2 regions of the Glutamicibacter sp. NPDC088483 genome follow, and region 1 is predicted to be linked to the other one. Evidence: predicted binding sites of a transcription regulator. Region 1 holds the regulator's gene; the other holds the start of a gene.

Region 1 (9,440 bases):
CACCTACGAAGTCTCGCGTTCGCTGGCAGCCTGCGAAGGCGCGATCCTGCTAGTTGACGCCGCCCAGGGCATCGAGGCGCAGACCCTGGCCAACCTCTATTTGGCTATCGAGGGCGATCTGACGATCATCCCTGTGCTCAATAAGATCGACCTGCCCAACGCGCAGCCGGAAAAGTACGCTGCCGAGCTGGCCAACCTGATCGGTTGCGAGCCAGAAGACGTGCTGAAGGTTTCGGGCAAGACCGGTGAAGGCGTTGAAGCACTGCTCGATGAGGTCATCAAGCAGCTCCCGCCGCCTGTCGGCGATGCCAAGGCTCCGGCTCGCGCAATGATCTTCGACTCCGTATACGACACCTACCGTGGCGTGGTGACCTACGTTCGAGTTGTCGATGGCAATCTGTCTCCTCGCGAGAAGATCCAGATGATGTCCACCGGCACCACCCACGAACTGCTGGAAATCGGCGTATCCTCGCCGAACCCCGAGCCCACCAAGGGCCTGGGCGTTGGCGAAGTGGGCTACCTGATCACCGGTGTCAAGGACGTGCGCCAGTCCAAGGTCGGCGATACCGTCACCAACTTCCACAAGCCGGCCACCGAGTCCCTGGGCGGGTACGAAGAGGCCAAGCCAATGGTCTTCTCCGGCCTGTACCCGATGGACGGCACCGACTACCCGGTACTGCGTGATGCGCTGGATAAGCTGCAGCTCAACGATGCTGCGCTGACCTACGAACCGGAAACCTCCGTGGCCCTGGGCTTCGGCTTCCGCGTGGGCTTCCTGGGCCTGCTGCACCTGGAAATCACCCGCCAGCGACTGGAATCCGAATTCAATCTGGACCTGATTTCCACGGCGCCGAACGTGGTGTACGAGGTCATGGGCGAAGACAAGCAGATGATTACGGTGACCAACCCCTCGGAATTCCCGGATGGCAAGATCCTGGAAGTCCACGAGCCAATGGTTGCCGCCACCATCCTGGCGCCAAGCGAATTCATCGGCTCGGTCATGGAACTGTGCCAGACCCGCCGCGGCACCATGCGCGGCATGGACTACCTCTCCGAGGACCGTGTCGAAATGCGCTACCACCTTCCGCTGGCTGAGATCGTGTTCGACTTCTTCGACCACCTCAAGTCCAAGACCCGCGGCTATGCTTCGCTGGACTGGAAGGCCGACGGCGAGCAGGTGGCAGATCTGGTCAAGGTCGACATCCTGCTCCAGGGCGAGCAGGTGGATGCTTTCAGCGCCATTACGCACCGCGACAAGGCCTACAACTACGGGACCATGATGACCTCGAAGCTGCGTGAGCTGATTCCTCGCCAGCAGTTCGAAGTTCCAATCCAGGCCGCGATCGGTTCGCGCATCATTGCCCGTGAGAACATCCGCGCAATCCGCAAGGACGTTCTTGCCAAGTGCTACGGCGGCGATATCAGCCGCAAGCGCAAGCTGCTGGAAAAGCAGAAGGAAGGCAAGAAGCGCATGAAGATGGTCGGCCGCGTGGAGGTTCCGCAGGAAGCCTTCATTGCCGCACTGTCCACCGACGAGCCGAAAAAGAAGTAGATGCCTTCAGTACTGCCTGACGGCGATCCGGCTCCGGCCGATGGTCTGCTCCCTGCCTCATGCGCGCATGAGGCACAGGGGCGGACCATGTCCTTTTATGTGCATATTCCGTTCTGCACCGTCCGTTGCGGCTACTGCGATTTCAACACGTACACCGCCACGGAGCTGGGCTCCGGTTCCAGCCAAGCAACCTACGCTGCCACTGTCAGCAAGGAAATCAGCTTCGCCCGCGAGGTGATGGACCGTTCGGGCCAACCGCACCGCGAAATTGAAACTGTCTTCTTCGGCGGCGGAACTCCCACGCTGCTGCCCGCCGGAGACCTGGTCTCGGTGCTCGGCCGGATCCGCGACGACTTCGGCCTGAAGCCGGGCGCGGAAATCACCACGGAGGCCAACCCGGATTCGGTGACCCGCGAAAGCCTGCAGGAGCTGGCCGACGGCGGGTTCACCCGCGTGTCCTTCGGCATGCAGTCCGCGGTGCCCCACGTGCTCAAGGTGCTTGAGCGCACCCATGATCCGAAGCGCGTTCCGCAAGCCGTTGCGTGGGCGCGCGAGGCCGGCCTGGATGTCAGTGTCGATCTGATTTATGGCACTCCGGGGGAGAGCCTGGCAGACTGGCGCGCCAGCATCGAAGCCGCGTTGAGCTACGAACCTGATCACATTTCGGCGTATGCGCTGATCATCGAGGAAGGCACCAAGCTGGCGGCCCAGATTCGCCGTGGCGAGGTACCGAACATCGATGATGACGACCATGCCGAAAAGTACCAGTTGGCCGACGACATGTTTGCCGCGGCCGGTTTCTCCTGGTACGAGGTCAGCAACTGGGCGAAGACCCCGGCGAATGCCTGCCAGCACAACATCGCTTACTGGCAGGGCGGCGACTGGTGGGGCGCAGGCCCCGGCGCGCATTCCCATGTTGGCGGGCTGCGCTGGTGGAATGTGAAGCATCCAGCCGCGTATCAGCAACGGATCGATGCTGGAATCTCCCCGGGCCACGGCCGCGAATACCCGGATGCCGAGGCCGTGCAGCTTGAGCGCACGATGCTGTTGACCCGGCTGGGTTCGGGCATGAAGATTAGCGAGCTCGATGAAACCGGACGCAAGAAAGTCGCCGGCTTGATCGCCGACGAGCTGATTGATGCCAAGGCCGCGTTCGCCGGCACATTGGTGTTAACGCAGCGAGGCCGGCTCCTGGCCGACCTCGTGGTGCGTGAACTGCTCGATTTCTAAGACTGGGAAATCACTGCTACTTCATCAGCCGCAGATTGAATTGGTAGCGGTAAGGGCGTCCCTTGTTGGCCTGGATGGCAGCAAGGGCGCCCGAGACCGTCATGAAGACCCAGAGGGCCACGGCGAGTACTGCGAAAAGCCAGCCGATCACCGGCAAGACCATGAGCACATTGAATACGATGGCGAGAATGGTCAGCGGGAACGTGAAATTGAACGCTTCCTTCGATTCCTGTGCAGTGAACGGGCCACGGTCCCGGAATACGGCAAAGACGATTGCCGAAGGAACGCAACCCAAGATGGCACCGAAGTGGGCCATCATTGCCCACTGGCGATCTTCTGAAGGAGTCAGCGGCAGCGCAGAGGTCCTGGAACCTTCGAAGCGGGAATTCTCCGATGGCTTCGTCTGGCGTGATGTCACTATTTTTCCTTGTCTTGCTAAGTGTGGTTCCTCTTATCATAGCGACCGCGGCTGGGCGCACGGGGAGATTCGCAGACTAATCTCCAACTATTAGTCAATCGTTAGGAAACCGTAATCTTCGGTCGTGAGAAAATCGATCAATTCTTCAATCCGGCCCAAGAGCTGTGGTTCAAGCTGCCCGTAATGCTGCACCGTGGACAAGAGCCGCTGCCATCCGATGCCGATGTCTTCCGCGGTGGAGTGCGGCCAGCCAAAGGCCCGGAGCACACCGGTTTTCCAATCGGTGCCCTTGGTGATCACCGGCCAAGCCTTGATGCCCAGTGTCGCAGGCTTGATCGCCTGCCATACATCCACGTACGGGTGGCCGAGGATCAGCACGTTTTGCGCTGCACCGGGGACCTTCATCGCCTCGGCAACGATGCGCGATTCCTTGCTTCCGGCAACCAGGTGGTCAACCAGGATTCCCAGGCGGCGCTGCGCGGAGGGGGCGAAGTCGCGGATAGCCCCGGCAAGATCGTCCACGCCATGCAGCGGTTCAACGACGATGCCTTCAACACGCAGGTCGTGGCCCCAAACTTTTTCAACCAGCTCAGCGTCGTGCTTGCCTTCTACCCAGATGCGGCTTGCCCTGGCCTCCCGGGCCTTCAGTCCGGCAACGGCACGCGAACCCGAAGCCGAGACCAGCTTCTGGGGCGGTGCGGCCTTGGCAACGGGATCAATGATCTCCACCGCTTCGCCTTCGAGGAAGAACCCGAAGCCCGCCTGGAAGGAGCGGGTCTTGCCGTGGCGGTCCTCGAGCACGATCACGCGCATGCCACCGGATTTCTCGGTACGGATGACTTCTCCTACCCATCCTGAGGTGGCATCTTCCAGAATCATGCCACGTTCAACAGGGACCTGGCGGAGTTTTTTCGGTGCCGGTGCACTCAGATCCCGTGGTCCCCAGGAGTAATTAGTCACGTACTGCCTTTCGCTGTGATCGAATACGCTCGAAATCCAATGCTAGCAACTGCTGAACGTATTAGACTTGGCACTTGACAGGTTAGAGTGCCAAAGCCGGGCACAGGGAATCCAAGGAGGTGCTGTTGTGACAGAGCCGCGACGCCTAGACGTTCTGCGTGCCATCGTGGAGGACTACGTCCAATCCCGTGAGCCAGTGGGCTCCAAAGCGCTCCTGGACCGGCACAACCTCGGTGTCAGCGCCGCGACGATCCGCAATGACATGGCTATGCTGGAAGAAGAGGGGCTCATAGTCGCTCCGCATACTTCCTCCGGACGGATCCCCACCGAAAAGGGATACCGCCGCTTCGTCGATGAGATCGGCGAGCTCAAGCCGCTGTCGCGGGCTGAACGCGACGCCATCAACAAGATCCTGGACAGCTCCACGGACCTGGACGAGATGCTCAAGAGCACCGTTCGCCTCCTGGCGCGGTTGACCAACCAGGTAGCAATGATCCAGGTGCCGCACTACGACACCGCTTCGTTGAAGAACCTCGATCTGGTCGGACTGGGCTCGGCCCAGGTGCTGATGGTGATGATCGCTTCCAATGGCACGGTGGATCAGCGCATGATGCCGGTCCAGCGTTCCTACAGCGATGATGAGCTGGATGACTTGAAGCTGTGGCTGCTCAACAATTTCGGGGGAGTGAAGCTTGCCGAACTTGCCGGCCGGCTCACCCGCATCGAGCGCAGTTCGACGCAGCAGGCCGACCCCCTGGTGGACCAGGTGATCGGTGCGCTGGAAGAAATGGCCCAGGCGGCCAACGCGCAACGCATCATCATGGCAGGCACCGCGAACCTCGCCCGCGTGGAAGGGGACTTCCCGCTGAGCATAACCCCGGTGCTCGAGGCGCTCGAGGAGCAGGTAGTGCTGCTCAAGCTCTTCTCCGAGCTGGAAGCCGATTCGCGCGGCGTAGCCGTGGCCATCGGCACCGAGCACCACTACGGGCAGCTGTCGGAAGCCGCCGTGGTCGCCACCACCTACGGCACCGATGTGCGCAACAAGCTCGGGGTCCTGGGCCCCACCCGGATGAACTATCCAACCTCCATGGCCTCGGTTCGTGCGGTGGCACGGTACCTGTCGAAGATTTTGGCTAACTAGCCTCGCTGGGCACCGCCCGGCACTACCGAATTTCAAGATTCTCAGGAAAGGACACGGCGAATAACGTGAGCTCGCATTACGAGACCCTAGGCGTCGCCAAGGACGCGACCCCGCAGGAAATCAAGAGTGCCTACCGCAAGTTGGCGCGTAAGCTGCACCCGGATGTAAACCCTAGCGATGACGCTGCAGAACAGTTCAAGCTGGTCACCCGAGCCTACGAAGTCCTTTCCGACCAGACCAAGCGCTCCAACTACGACGCCACCGGCGATGAGAACGGCAACGGCCACCCGGGCTTCGGCGGTGGCGGCCAGGGCTTTGGCGGCTTCGGCGACATCTTCGAGCAGTTCTTCGGTGGCGGCCAGGCCCAGGGCCCGGCATCACGCACCCAGCCGGGCCGCGACGCGCTGATCACCATCACCATCGACCTGGAAGATGCGGTCAAGGGCACGGTCTACCCGCTGGAGATGGAAACCGCTGTCACCTGCAAGACGTGCAACGGTTCGTGCACGCGCGAAGGCACCAGCCCGGTCACCTGCGACATCTGCCATGGCGCAGGCCAGGTGCAGCGTCCAGTGCGTTCATTCCTGGGCCAGATGATGACCGTGGAAACCTGTGCGGCCTGCCGCGGTTTCGGCACCACTATCCCGGACCCCTGCCTGGAGTGCAACGGCGAAGGCCGGGTGCGCGAGCATGTGTCGAAGTCGCTGAACGTTCCTGCAGGTGTCGACTCCGGCACCCGCATCCAGCTGCGCGGACAGGGCGAAGCCGGCCCGGGCGGCGGGCCTAACGGCAACCTGTTCGTCGAGATCGACGTGCGCCGCCATAAGGTCTTCGAGCGCGCCGGCACCGACCTGCACGCCAAGATGAGCCTGCCAATGACCGCCGCCGCACTGGGTTGCGAGCTGAAGCTGGAAACCTTCGACGGCGGCCAGTCCATCAATGTGGAGCCAGGCGCCCAGGATGGCGACACCGTCACCCTGCCGGGCCTCGGTGTGCCGCGCCTGCGCGGAGGCAAGCGCGGGGACATCATCGTGCACCTGCAGGTGGAGACGCCGACCAAGCTCGACGCTGCCCAGCGCGATCTGCTCGAGCAACTGGCCAAGCTGCGTGGCGAAGAACTCTCGGCCGGCCGTGTGGAGCACAGCGGCGGCATGTTCTCCCGCCTGCGCGACAAGCTGAACCAGCGCTAGGCATGAGCAACCACAGCTTCGTCATCGACGCCCAGCAGGGCCGGGACGCAACGGTCGGGGACATTCTTGAACTGGATGGCTCCGAAGCGCACCACGCGGTCACCGTTAAACGGGTCTCCGCGGGCGAGCACCTGGACCTGCTGGATGGCAAGGGGCTGCGCCTGACTGTGGAGGTCATCGGCACCGCCAAGGACCTGCTGAGCGTGAAGGTCCTGCGCCGTGCCGAGGAAGCGGTCAGCGATCACCCGGTCACCCTGGTCCAGGCGCTGTCCAAGGGGGATCGCGACCTGCAAGCTGTCGAGTCCGGCGTGGAACTGGGCGTGCTGTCGGTACGCCCCTGGCAGGCTGACCGCTCGATCGTGCGCTGGAACGCGGCCAAGGTCGACAAGGCCATGGCCAAGTGGCGCGCCCAGGTGCGCTCGGCGCAGAAGCAGTCGCGCCGCGCCTATGAGCCGGAGGTGCTGGACCCGCTGGGTTCCAAGGAACTGGCCAAGGCCATCGCGGCCGATACCGCAAATGGCGCACTGGTTCTGGTTCTGCACGAGCAGGCCGCGGAATCGGTGGCCCGGCATGTGCAGTCGTGGCTCGCCGATGCGCGGACCGGCCAGGAGATCATCATGATCGTCGGGCCAGAAGGAGGCATCTCCGAAACGGAGCTGCAGTCCTTCGTCGATGCCGGCGCCCAACCAGCCCTGCTGGGCCAGCATGTGCTGCGTGCCTCGACCGCGGGCCCCGCGGCCCTGGTCTTGATCCGCCATTTGATCGGCGAAATCTAGGTTCCAGAATTCCGGTTAGCAGGTGAATTGCTCCGCAGATCCCGGCAGGCATGTGCCTGCCGGGATCTGCGGAGCAATTTCGTCTCCGGCCGGCGCAACGGGTTCGAGCCGAGAAAAGGCCTCGGGACGGGGAACGCGAAGTCGCTGCGGGCCGGATACGCGAATGCGGCAGCCGATCGGATAAGGACGCTGTCCAAGGCAACGGCACTGGAAATCCTGCCAGCAGGCCAAGAATGCTCAGCCGCCACCAGTTCAGGAGCTGGCCCGGACAACGGGCGCCCAGGTTCATGTCCAGGACTTCCGGCGGGGGCTGCAGCGCTGGATGCTGTGTTACTCGACGCGGAAGTCGCTGGTGACCTTGCCGACCAGATGGTCCGATCCGGTCTCAACGCCCCAGAAAGTCAGCCGGTATGAGCCGGCACGCAGATCGGTGGTCAGGGTGAATGAACCGTCGGCATTGATCTGCCCGGGGTTGACCTGCTTCTGAGCGGTCATCACCGTGAGCTTGCCGTCGGCGTCCTTGCGCTGCAAGGAGTAGAAGGTGCCGATGTCGAACTGGGTGGTTCGGCCGTTAATCTTGATCGAGCCATCCGCCAAGGTCTTGTTGAACTGCGGATCGATGATCCAGATCGGTGCAATGAACGCCGCATCGCGCTCGTAGACATCCTTGAGCCGGAAACCGTCGAAGACTGTGGCATTTGCCTGGCCGTCAACCAGGATGCGAACTGTGGCGGGAAGGTCGCCCACGACCAGTCCGGCGCTGGCGGCAGCTGCCGTAGCGGTGAAGACTAGTTGCTGGATGGCGCGCTCCGACAGGCCCTGGTCGAGATTGGCGCTGAAGACCTTGGCCGGCAGATCCAAGGTGATGACATTCGCAGTATTGATTGAAACGCCGATTTCATCGGTGGGCTTCAAATGGGTATAGCGTTTCGGCTTCATCGGGTCGGCTGAGAGCAGCGTCCAGATCGCATCGCCGATGGGCTCTTGGTGGCGGGTGTCCTCGATGTACTCGCGGTACAGGAACACGCCGGTATCGGTGTTTTCCAGCCAGTAGATGGGCAGGCTAGCCGCGATGCCGACATCCTCGCCAGCGTCGGTGGCGTTCGGCAGGTTCAGCGATTCAGCCACGGCGGTCGATGGCATCTCATAGGAGCTCTCGCGATTCGTCAGACCGCAGCCTGCGGCGACGACGAGAGCGGCAGTGATTCCCAAAACGCCGAATCGGCGTGGAATCTTCCGCAAGATCCTTGATTGCACTGCGTACCAATCCGTGGTGATTTTAGCTGTTGTGGCTCCTGGCCGTATTGGAACCGCTCTCAAGCTTGCCATATCAGAAGCGGCTAACTGCAGAAAAATGGCCCAACTTACTAATCCGTAACCAAATCTATATGTTCGCCACTTGCCCCGATTAGCATCATTCAAGACTACTTTCAGGTTCTACTGCTTACGCTGAGACCTGAATTTTCTCCGGATTGGCCTGCGACTCGATAGAATGGCAAGCAGGACAAATCACGATTACCACCAAGCTCGCAAAGGGGCGCCGCGCACTGCATGCAGGTTGAACAGAATAAGGCGACAGCGGAGAACGGATCCGCATCGCTCACCATCAGTTTCGATACAGCTGAGCTCATGATTGCCACCCTCGGTCCCAATGACGAGCTCTTGCGTATTCTCTCCGGCGCCTACCCGCAGGTGAGCTTCCGCCCCAACGGCCAATCCCTGGCTCTGGTAGGTGAACCGCAGCAAGTCCGCAAGGCCCAGCGCGTCACCGAAGAAGCCCGTTCGCTGGCCACTCGCGGCTCGCGCATGAGCGCCGAAACGATCGAGCAGATCATCAAGATGCTCAGCGCCGGCAATCCGGATGCACCCACCGACGTCCTGGGCCTGAAGATCCTCTCGGGGCGCGGACGTTCCATCCGCCCCAAGACCGTGAACCAGAAGAGCTATGTCGACGCCATAGAGGATTCGACAATTACTTTCGGCATTGGCCCAGCCGGTACCGGCAAGACCTTCCTGGCCATGGCCATGGCCGTCGCCGCCTTGCAGGACAAGCAGGTCAACCGCATCATCCTGACCCGGCCTGCCGTTGAGGCAGGGGAGAAGCTGGGGTTCCTGCCGGGCTCGTTGACCGAGAAGATCGACCCGTACCTGCGCCCGCTCTACGATGCCTTGC
Region 2 (9,994 bases), on a different contig from region 1:
GCCGGTGCGCGCTTCGTGGCCAGCGGTGAACTGCAGAACGTCGACCAGGCCTACAAGTGCAAGGTGCGCTCGCCGTGGTGGCGGGTGCCGGTGCTCTCGGTGCCGGACCTGTTCATGACCTACATGAACGCCGACACCCCGCGGTTGACCGCCAACGAGGCCGCGGTGCACCACATCAACTCGATCCATGGGGTGTACCTCGGCGCCGATGCGCGCGAGCTGGGCCGCGAGCTGCTCCCGGTGGCATCGCTCAATACCCTGACCATGCTCGGAGCCGAAATGGTGGGCCGCTCCTACGGCGGCGGCATCCTGAAGCTGGAACCGCGTGAAGCCGACCAGCTGCCGGTCCCGGCGATCGGCATGGTGCAGCGCTATGCCCGGCAATTGCGTGCCATCAAGCCGGCGGTGCGTGAACTGCTGGTGCAGGGGCGCAAGCAAGAGGCCACCGACCTGGTGGACGGCGTGGTGCTCGAGCAGCTGCTCGGCTTGGAGCCGGATGCGCTGGAGGCGGTCCGCACTGCGCGAATGAATATGCTCGAACGCCGCAAGGCCAGAAGCAAAGCCGTGAGGGGATGAACGTGGCCAATCCTGCGATCGAAAAGACCTTGGCCTTTGCCGAATTCGATACCACGTTGATGTCAGCGGCGAAGGATTCGCCCTGGCTGGGCAATGGCGCGGTAACCGAGGAATTCAACCCGTCCTTCCCGGTGCTCGAACGCCTGCTGAGCATCCCGGTCCGCAACAAGGCGGTCACCCGATCGGGCCGCTTTGCCCAGGGCGTGGACGCATGGCTGGCCCATGAATTGCGCCGTGCCGGATTCGATGCGGATCTGGTGTGGCCGCGTCCCGAGGCGCCCCGGGTCTTGTCCAGCGACATCCTGGAACTGCTGCGCAAGCTGCCAGAGCGGCTGGCCGACGAGGTGCACGAGTCCATCATGGCGGGCAAGGCGGGCAGCATCGACGCGCGCATCCTGGGCCGCGCCTACATGAAGCAAACCGACGTGGTGATGACCCATTGGTCCACCGGTCCCGAGCTGCTGCTCAGCACCAAGGCGATGACCTCATCCTTCGGCAAGAACCTGGCCAACCGCTATGAAGAGGCCTATGGGGATGCGGCTAACCTGCGGGCCCGCTACCCGCTGGCAGCCGTCGGGTTCTTCTTCGTGCAGCGTGCCACGATCCTGGAATCCGAGCCGGCTGCCTTCCGCCGCACCGTGGACATGATCCGCAAGCTGCGCGACTTCGGCGACGGCTTCGGGTACACCGCCACCGGCCTGCTGCTGGTGGATTGGGATGAGAGCGCAGAGGATCCAGAAGTGAAATGCGTCCACGCTCCGGTGCCAGCGGATATTGCCGCGCCGCAGTTCCTCAACACCATGGTCGATGCGGTCCTGAAGGTCACCCCGATTGACCTGCACGAGGCCGCTCGCGCTCGCCGGGCCGGAGAAGTTGCCCCGCTGCCGGGCCACGGCTCCGTGGACGAGCAGCAGGACGCCCTGTTCTAGGCGGTCACATCACCGGCACGGCGGAGGCCGAATCATCGGATCCGAACTGCGCGGCGAATCCCTGGACCGGGGCCGGGCCGGCCATGAGGCTCGGGGCTGGCATCGCACTTTCGGGAAGGTGGATGGCCACGTGGTCCTCGGAGGCCTGCGGCAATTGCGCGGCCCACTGCCATGCGGCCTCGGTGGCCCGGTAGATGAACTTCAGCTGCCCATCGTGCTCGAAGCTGCGCTCGCGCTGCCACAGCTCCGAGCGCTCGTAGAAGGCCCAGGATGCCGGGTTCTGCGAATCGATGACGCTGATCGGGGTTTTGCCCGAACGCAGCGCGTGGGCAAGGCGCAGCGACGTCGCATGCTGGCGGATGCCCAGGCGGCGGTAGTCCGGGCGCACGGCCATGCAACCGAGCTCCACGGCATTCATCGAAGAAGTCGGGGCAATGATGGAATCATGCACGAGGCCTGCGGCAACCAAGGTGCCCTGGTCGCGCACGGTCACAAGCAGCGAGAGCCGGTCGAACTTCTGGTTCCAGCGCTGGTCGACCAAGGGGTAGAGGGTCGCTAATTCGGCGCGCTGGGCCGGCTGAACGCATAGGGATGACAAGGAAAAGTTCAGGTTTTCAAACACTGGGGTACGGTCCTAAATTCTAAGAACGAACGAAAGATGAGGCTTTTGCGCGGTGGAAAAATCCACTGCGCGGTTTCGTTGGCCTTGAGGGGACCGATGCCGGCGGCTTCCGGCAACTTCCTTGTAGGGTCCAGTTTGAGCTCGATGAGCTAGAAAAATTATGGAGTCTAAAGTCCCTTTTTGACAAGTGGAAATGGGTACTTTTAGGTGAATCGCAAATAAACTATTCGGCGTTGTTTTTCTGCTCTACTCATTGCCTGAACCACGACTGTTCGAACCTGCGCTCGAAGCGGCATTTCGGCGTGTTCCGGGGGCGGAATCCGGGCGCTGGAACCGGTGGCCGATTTGGAGTGAGGTCCACGGCCCGGTAGGATTGCTTATGCGCTTGGCTTGCAAGTCAGGGCGCAGATGGATCTTTAGCTCAGTTGGTTAGAGCGTTCGCCTCACACGCGAAAGGTCGCTGGTTCGAGTCCAGTAAGATCCACCAAGAACGAAAGCCACCGCAATGCGGTGGCTTTCGCTGTTTCCGGGACAGCCAGGATCCTAGGCGCCAAGCAGCTGGTGCACCATGGGCTTGACCTCTTCTCCGAGCAACTTGATGCTGTTCATCATCGCCTCGTGCGGCAAGGAACCGGCAGAGTACTTGATGTCAACGCGCGACAAGCCCAGCTGCTGGGCCACCTTGGCCATCTTCCGTGCCACAGTTTCCGGGCTGCCGGCCATCATGGCTCCCTCGGGCCCCATGGAAGCCTGCAAGCGCATCTTGCTGGCCGGCGGCCAGCCTCGTTCGGCGCCCAGCCGATTCATGGTGCGCTGGTAATGCGGCCAGAGGGTTTCCAGGGCCTCCTGGTCGGTGGAAGCCACCAAGCCATGGAAGTGCGCCGAGACCGGCAATTCTCCATGGCCGAACTCCTTCAGCGCACGGCGGTAGAGAGTGGCCAAGCCTTCGAAAGCCGAGGGCTGGCCGCCGATAATGGCCAAGCACAACGGCAAGCCATGCCGGGCCGCGCGGGTTACCGACTGCGGGCTGCCACCCACACCCACCCAGGTGGTCAAGGGCTGGTCTTCCAGCAGCGGGTAGATCTGCTGGTTGCGCAAGGCGGCGCGGTGCTTGCCCTGCCAGGAAACCGGCGTGCCGTGGCGGAGCTTGGCCAGCAGATGCAGCTTCTCTTCGAACAGGTCCTCGTAGTCTTCAAGATCCAGGCCGAAGAGCGGGAAGGATTCAATGAAGGAGCCGCGGCCTGCGATGATCTCCACTCGCCCGTTGGAGATCGCGTCCAAGGTGGCAAAGCGTTCGTAGACGCGCACCGGGTCGTCGCTGGAGAGCACGGTCACCGCGGTGCCGAGCTTGATGCGCTGGGTAGTGCTGGCCAGGGCGGCCAGAACCATTTCGGGGGAGGAGATGGCATAGTCATCGCGGTGGTGCTCGCCGACACCGAAGAAATCAAGGCCCGAGGCTTCGGCCTGCTGCCCCTCGGCGATGACATTGCGGATCACCTGGGCATGGCTCAGCGGGTTGCCCTGGGCATCCTCGGTGATGTCGCCGAAGGTCTCGGCTCCGATTTCTGGCAAAGGGAACTGCGTATTCATTGGATCCTCCGGATTATATGCAAACACATCTAACTTCTGCATGGTGCAACCAACTGCCGAGCGCCGGTATTCCAGTGGCCGAAAATACCCTTAAATGTGTTCGGCAATACCTCCCGAATTCGCCACGTTCCCGACAACTTTTCATGCACGGGTTGTATGGTGAATCCCATGGGAAAAACTTTGGATGAGGGGGCATGATTCGTGGCGCATCGATCTAGCGAGGAACAGGCCGCCTCGTCGAATGCCGTAGGCGAGGATCCGGCTCCGCTAGCTGGCGTCTTGCCCCGCATTGCCACTAGTGAGATCAACATGGGCTTCCATCCGGCAGAGCCCGCCGAAGAGCCGGCAACGGCATCTGAATTGCCGCTCAATACGGCGGTCAGCGCCAACGTGGCGGCTGCCGATGTCTCGGATATCGAGTGGCGCACCGGCCAGGTTCACACCACCGATGAGGGCATTACCCTCATGCCTACCCGCGCCAACCCGGTGGCCCGTCGGCTGCTGGCGAAAATGTGGATCTCGGATACCCCTCCCACTGAGGCGCTGAACATCGTTGAGCGCCTGCAGGGCACCCCCTACGCCAACCCCAAGGTCAATGTGGACCAGGACGCGTCCAACCGGCGCACCATGGAGTTCGCGCTGGATTTGGGCGAGACCTTGATCCGCTACGGCGCAGGCGCCTTGGAAGTGGAAACCAGCGTGATCGCGGTGACCGCGGCACTGGGCCTGAGCCACTTGGACGTGGACATCACCAACCAGTCCCTGCATTTGAACTACAGCCCGCCGGACGCCGAAAGCTACTCGGTGCTGCGTGTGGTCCGCTCCTACACCTCGAACTACGCCGGCATGGTGCTGGTGCACGAACTCGTCTCGGATATCATTGCCGGCGGCGTATCGCGATCCGTTTCAGCGAAGCGGCTGAAGGACATCACGCGGCAGCCCAAGCCGTTCCCGCGCTGGATCGTCGCCTGCGGCCGGGCCGTGTTCGCGGCCGCGTTCGTGCTCTTCATTGGCGGCTCGTGGGCTGGTGCGCTGGTGGCGATGCTGTCCTCGAGCCTCGTGACGCAGATCGGCCGATACGGCTCGCGCTGGAGAGTGCCCGAGTTCTTCACTATCGCGGCCTCGACATTGGTGGTCACCGGCATCGCCTTGCTGGGGCATCAATTCCACGCTCCGCTGGATCCGGCGCTGGTGGTCTCTGGCGGCATCTTGCTGCTGCTTCCGTCGGGCAGATTCGTTTCGGCATTGCAGGATGCCATCAACGGCTTCCCGGTGACAGCGGTAGGCCGGTTGTTCTCGGCCAGCCTGATCTACGGGGCGATCCTCTGCGGAATTGCTACGGCCCTGGTGATCTCGGATCTGCTCGGGGGAGAGAAGGTCGACGTTCACCAGATCGTCCAAACCGACTATCCGGCCTGGCTGCTGGTGGTCTTGGTGGGCGTGGCCATTGTCGCCGGTGCGGTCACCGAGCAGAGCGCGCTGCGCCTGCTGCTGCCTACCGCCGGCATTGCGGTCGGCGGCTACCTGGTGCAGCTGCTGGCTGAAAGCATTGGACTCGGAGACCGGGCTACCCCGGCGCTGGTCGCCACGGTGATCGGTTTCGCCGCGCGGCTGGCAGCGGACAAACTCCGCTCCCCGCAGCTGGTGCTAGCGGCTCCTGCGGTCATGTTCCTGCTTCCGGGCCTGATGATCTTCCGCGCAATGTACGGCATCGTCATCAACGTCAATGACACCGCCACGGGACTGGTGGAGATGTTCAACGCCATGGCGATCATGCTCTCCATCGCTGGCGGCGTCGTCTTCGGCGATACGCTGTGCCGTCCATTGACCTCCAGCGCCCGGCGTGAGCGCCGGCGGATCCGCCGACGCTAGGCTTTCGGCAACGACCAGTCAATCGGCTTCTGTCCGCTGTCGGACAGGAGCCGATTGATGCTTGAGAAGGGCTTGGAGCCGAAGAACCCGCGCGAGGCTGAGAGCGGCGAAGGATGGGCGCTTTGCAGCTGCACGGCATTGGACAGGGACTCGGAGAGTTTCTGCGCATGCTGGCCCCAGAGCAAAGCCGCCGGAGGCCGCGGACGGTCATTGAGCGCGGTGAGGATGGCATGCAGAATTGGCGCCCAACCCAGCTTCTGATGCGAGCCGGCATTGCCAGCGGCTACGGAGAGCACCTGGTTCAACAGCAAGACGCCTTCTGAGAGCCATGGACTGAGATCCGGATGCGCAACCGGATCCAGCCCCAGATCGGACTGCAATTCCTTGTAGATATTGGCCAAGGAGCGCGGCAGCGGTCGCACCTGCTTGTTGGCCGCGAAGGCCAAACCGTTTGCGTGGCCGGGTGTCGGATATGGGTCTTGGCCAATAATTAGGACCTTGACTTCGGACAATGGCAGGCTCAGTGCGCGGAACATCACCTCCGGTGCCGGCAGGATCTGTTCACCGGCCGCCGAACGGGCCGCCAACTCGGTGGCCAGGGAACGCAGCAACGAGTCCTGCTCGCAGAGTGCCGGTACCCAGTCTGCAGCGATAAACCCGTGGTCGGCCATGGATTGGGCACCATGGTAGAACGGGAAATCAGCCGCTTCGTACACTGGTGTCCGAGCTGGCTGGGGTGCATCGAAAAGTGCTGGCTGCAAATCGTCCATAGGGGTAATTGTGCCGTTTTTCTGGCGTGCCTGTGCTCGGCCACACGGTGTTAGGCAAGCAGATTGGTTAGAATATCGGTGGTATGTCTACCGATGGTGGATTACATGCATAACCGAAACCTGAGAAAACTGGTCCAATGACAGAGGTGAGAACGTATGGCTGAGAATGAATTGCTGGTGGATTTCGTCATGAACCCGGATTCGGAATTGGATGAGCGTTCGCAACAGATCCTCAACCTGGAAAAGTTGTGGTGGAAGTATGCCGGGGCCAAGGAACAAGCCATTACCAAGCAGTTTTCGATGTCGCCGACGAATTATTACCAGCTGCTGAACCAGCTGATTGAAACCGACGCGGCACTGGCCTACGACCCGATGTTGGTCAAGCGCCTGCGCAGAGCACGTTCCACAAAACGTCGCGTGGGCGGTAAGGTCGGCACGGGACGATAACCCTGCCTGCCGTGACCAATCAGACCTCGAGCAAGGACAAGAATGACCAACTACCCGCGTGACGAATTTGATCGCGTTCCGGAGTTCAGCACCCGTGTGGGTTCGCACCACGCCCACGGATGGGCGCAGTCCGCCGCGTCGAAGTCAACCGGTGGGAAATTGCGCTGGGTAGTGCTGACCGCTGTACTCGTGCTGGTGATCGGTGCCTTGTCCTTCATCTTCGGCCCTCAGCTCAAGGAGACCCTCGCGACTTCCACGGGAAGCGACACCTCGCAAACCCAGGAAGTCACCGCCGAGCCCTCCGTGGAACCCACACCTAGTGAATCCGCATCGCCAACGAGCACCATCGATGACGAAGACGTGCTCTACGGCCAGCTGATTGGCGTGTACAACGCGGCAAGTGTTGCCGGTCTGGCTAATGAAGGCGAAGACGCCATGGCCGAAGCCGGGTTCACCAGCATTGTGGCCGACAACTGGACCAGGCCCGCAGAAGTCTCCACGGTTTATTACATGTCCGAGTCCTACCGCACTACCGCTGAAAAAGCTGCAGAAATCCTGAATATCGACGAAGTTCTGCAGACCAGCAACATTCCGAACCGGGTCACCGTGGTTCTGGGCTCCGATGACACCCTGGGGCTAAACGAATAATTCGTTCATAATTCCATTCGCTTAGAGCCGATCGGCTTGCACTCGCCATGCGAGAGTGCCAATATTTGTATTAGCACTCATGCGTTGCGACTGCTAACGCCGGTCGGCTTTTGCGTTCTCCAAGAACTCCATGAAGCACCGGACAGCGGACGCAGGGCGTGGGCGTGGAAAATACCTCAGATAGCGAGAGCTGAAACGGTTGCTGGCCCGATGCCGCACCGGTCCACTCGTCCGTCGCGGGCGCTGTCTGTCGGTTGCATTTTCGCAAAATCGTCCCGAAAGGACCGTACGCCACAATGGCTAAGATGATTGCATTTGACGAGGAAGCACGCCGCGGACTTGAGCGCGGCCTGAACACCCTTGCTGACGCGGTGAAGGTCACCCTGGGCCCACGCGGCCGCAACGTTGTTCTGGAAAAGAAGTGGGGCGCTCCTACTATCACCAACGACGGCGTGTCCATCGCTAAGGAAATCGACCTCGAAGAGCCTTACGAGAAGATCGGCGCAGAGCTGGTCAAGGAAGTTGCCAAGAAGACCGACGACGTCGCTGGCGACGGTACCACCACCGCAACCGTGCTGGCACAGGCACTGGTCAAGGAAGGCCTGCGCAACGTTGCTGCAGGTGCTGACCCAATCGCACTGCGCCGCGGTATCGACAAGGCCGTAGAAGCTGTTACCGCTGAACTGTTCGCCGCTGCGAAGAAGGTCGAATCCAAGGAGCAGATCGCTGCTACCGCTTCGATCTCTGCTGGCGATCCGGAAATCGGCGCACTGATCGCTGAAGCTCTCGACAAGGTCGGCGAGCAGGGCGTTATCACCGTTGAAGAATCCAACACCTTCGGCCTGGAGCTGGAGCTGGCAGAGGGCATGCGCTTCGATAAGGGCTACATCTCCGCTTACTTCGTCACCGACGCTGAGCGCCAGGAAACCGTTCTTGAGGACCCTTACGTCCTCATCGTGAACTCGAAGATCTCCTCGGTCAAGGACATGGTGACCTTGCTGGAGAAGGTCATGCAGTCGAACAAGTCGCTGCTGATCATCGCCGAAGATGTCGAGGGCGAAGCCCTGGCTACCCTGATCCTGAACAAGATCCGCGGCCTGTTCAAGTCCGTTGCTGTCAAGGCTCCGGGCTTCGGCGACCGTCGCAAGGCCATGCTGACCGACATCGCTATCCTCACCGGCGGCCAGGTTGTTTCCGAGGAAATCGGCCTGTCCCTGGACAACGTAGGCCTGGAAGTCCTCGGTACCGCCCGCAAGGTCGTTATCACCAAGGACGAGACCACCATCGTTGAAGGTGGCGGCGAAGCCGACGCCATCGAGGGACGCAAGGCCCAGATCGCTGCCGAGATCAAGAACACCGACTCGGACTACGACCGCGAGAAGCTGCAGGAGCGCCACGCAAAGCTCTCCGGCGGTGTCGCTGTGCTGAAGGCCGGCGCTGCTACCGAGGTAGAGCTCAAGGAGCGCAAGCACCGCATCGAAGATGCCGTGCGCAACGCCAAGGCAGCTGTTGAAGAAGGCATCGTCGCCGGTGGTGGCGTTGCACTGATCCAGGCTGGCGCTGCAGCATTCGAGAAGCTGGTTCTGGAAGGCGACGAAGCTACCGGTGCGAACATCGTCCGCGTTGGCATCGAAGCCCCGCTGAAGCAGATTGCCCTGAACGCTGGCATGGAGCCAGGCGTTGTCGCTGACAAGGTCAAGGGCCTGCCAGCAGGTCACGGCCTGAACGCTGCAACCGGCGAATACGTCAACCTGCTTGAAGCTGGTGTCAACGACCCAGTGAAGGTGACCCGTTCGGCACTGCAGAACGCGGCATCGATCGCTGGCCTGTTCCTGACCACCGAAGCTGTTGTCGCAGATAAGCCAGCTCCTGCTGGCGCTGCCCCAGCCGGTGGCGATGACATGGGTGGCATGGGCGGAATGGGCGGCTTCTAAGCTTCCCGCACGCACTAAGCACGCAGTAATCGCGCCGATGGCCCGGATCCTTTCGAGGAATCCGGGCCATCGGCCGTTTAACGTGGGACAAGCGTTGCACTACAGCCAGCTGTGCAACAGCTCCAGCTCGGTGCCCAAATTATTCCGCGCGCGCTGCTCCCAGCGCCGGGATCCGGCTTGGGTGCCGTAGATCAGTTCTTTCTCCAACAGGCCGCAGAGGATCTTGCTGCGCCCGGAAGCAAGCACATGGCGGGGAAGATGCCCGTACTCCTTGTAGATCGCCTCGGCGTAGCGCTGGTAGGCCGGAGCGGGGCGGGCCAGGACCTCCAGATCGGCATCGCAGAGGATATGGCCCAGGCGATCGGTTTCTGCCGGGGCATGCTTGGCGGTGAGCATGACCAGCCCGCTGACCTTCGAGACGGCACCAGGGGAGAGGACTCCCCACAGCCGTTCACGGGCCAAGGTGGCCGACTTGAACTCGTCCTCGCTGGTTCCAGCGTAGACGGCGTCGTGGAACCACGCAGCGAGTTGGAGCAGCATGAGCTCTTCGGGATCGGCCTGGCCTTCAGCCAGCCAGTCGATGGCTTCGAGCACGGAGAGCAGATG

What was found. The regulator HrcA, encoded in region 1, represses chaperone genes, less so after heat shock. The targets are predictions, from matches to a motif close to TTNGCACTCGNNNNNNNCGAGTGCNAA.
Region 2: a site for HrcA is predicted at 7,525-7,551, ahead of groL (chaperonin GroEL). Genes of this name have one in related genera too.

What each region holds. Positions count from the first base shown of each region.
Region 1 covers NZ_JBIVMP010000002.1:305,142-314,581, reverse strand. Annotated here, with positions in the region: gene lepA (translation elongation factor 4) at 1-1,552, shown strand, start outside; gene hemW (radical SAM family heme chaperone HemW) at 1,553-2,782, shown strand; gene ACIP6G_RS05675 (DUF4870 domain-containing protein) at 2,799-3,200, opposite strand; gene ACIP6G_RS05670 (DUF3097 domain-containing protein) at 3,291-4,160, opposite strand; gene hrcA (heat-inducible transcriptional repressor HrcA) at 4,288-5,301, shown strand; gene dnaJ (molecular chaperone DnaJ) at 5,367-6,491, shown strand; gene ACIP6G_RS05655 (16S rRNA (uracil(1498)-N(3))-methyltransferase) at 6,494-7,267, shown strand; gene ACIP6G_RS05650 (GerMN domain-containing protein) at 7,598-8,509, opposite strand; gene ACIP6G_RS05645 (PhoH family protein) at 8,819-9,440, shown strand, end outside.
Region 2 covers NZ_JBIVMP010000008.1:198,211-208,204, reverse strand. Annotated here, with positions in the region: gene ACIP6G_RS17320 (class I SAM-dependent DNA methyltransferase) at 1-576, shown strand, start outside; gene ACIP6G_RS17315 (hypothetical protein) at 573-1,505, shown strand; gene ACIP6G_RS17310 (GNAT family N-acetyltransferase) at 1,510-2,127, opposite strand; tRNA gene ACIP6G_RS17305 (tRNA-Val) at 2,538-2,614, shown strand; gene ACIP6G_RS17300 (LLM class flavin-dependent oxidoreductase) at 2,671-3,717, opposite strand; gene ACIP6G_RS17295 (threonine/serine exporter ThrE family protein) at 3,919-5,589, shown strand; gene ACIP6G_RS17290 (uracil-DNA glycosylase) at 5,586-6,359, opposite strand; gene ACIP6G_RS17285 (DUF3263 domain-containing protein) at 6,516-6,806, shown strand; gene ACIP6G_RS17280 (LytR C-terminal domain-containing protein) at 6,849-7,454, shown strand; gene groL (chaperonin GroEL) at 7,751-9,388, shown strand; gene ACIP6G_RS17270 (DUF4031 domain-containing protein) at 9,488-9,994, opposite strand, start outside.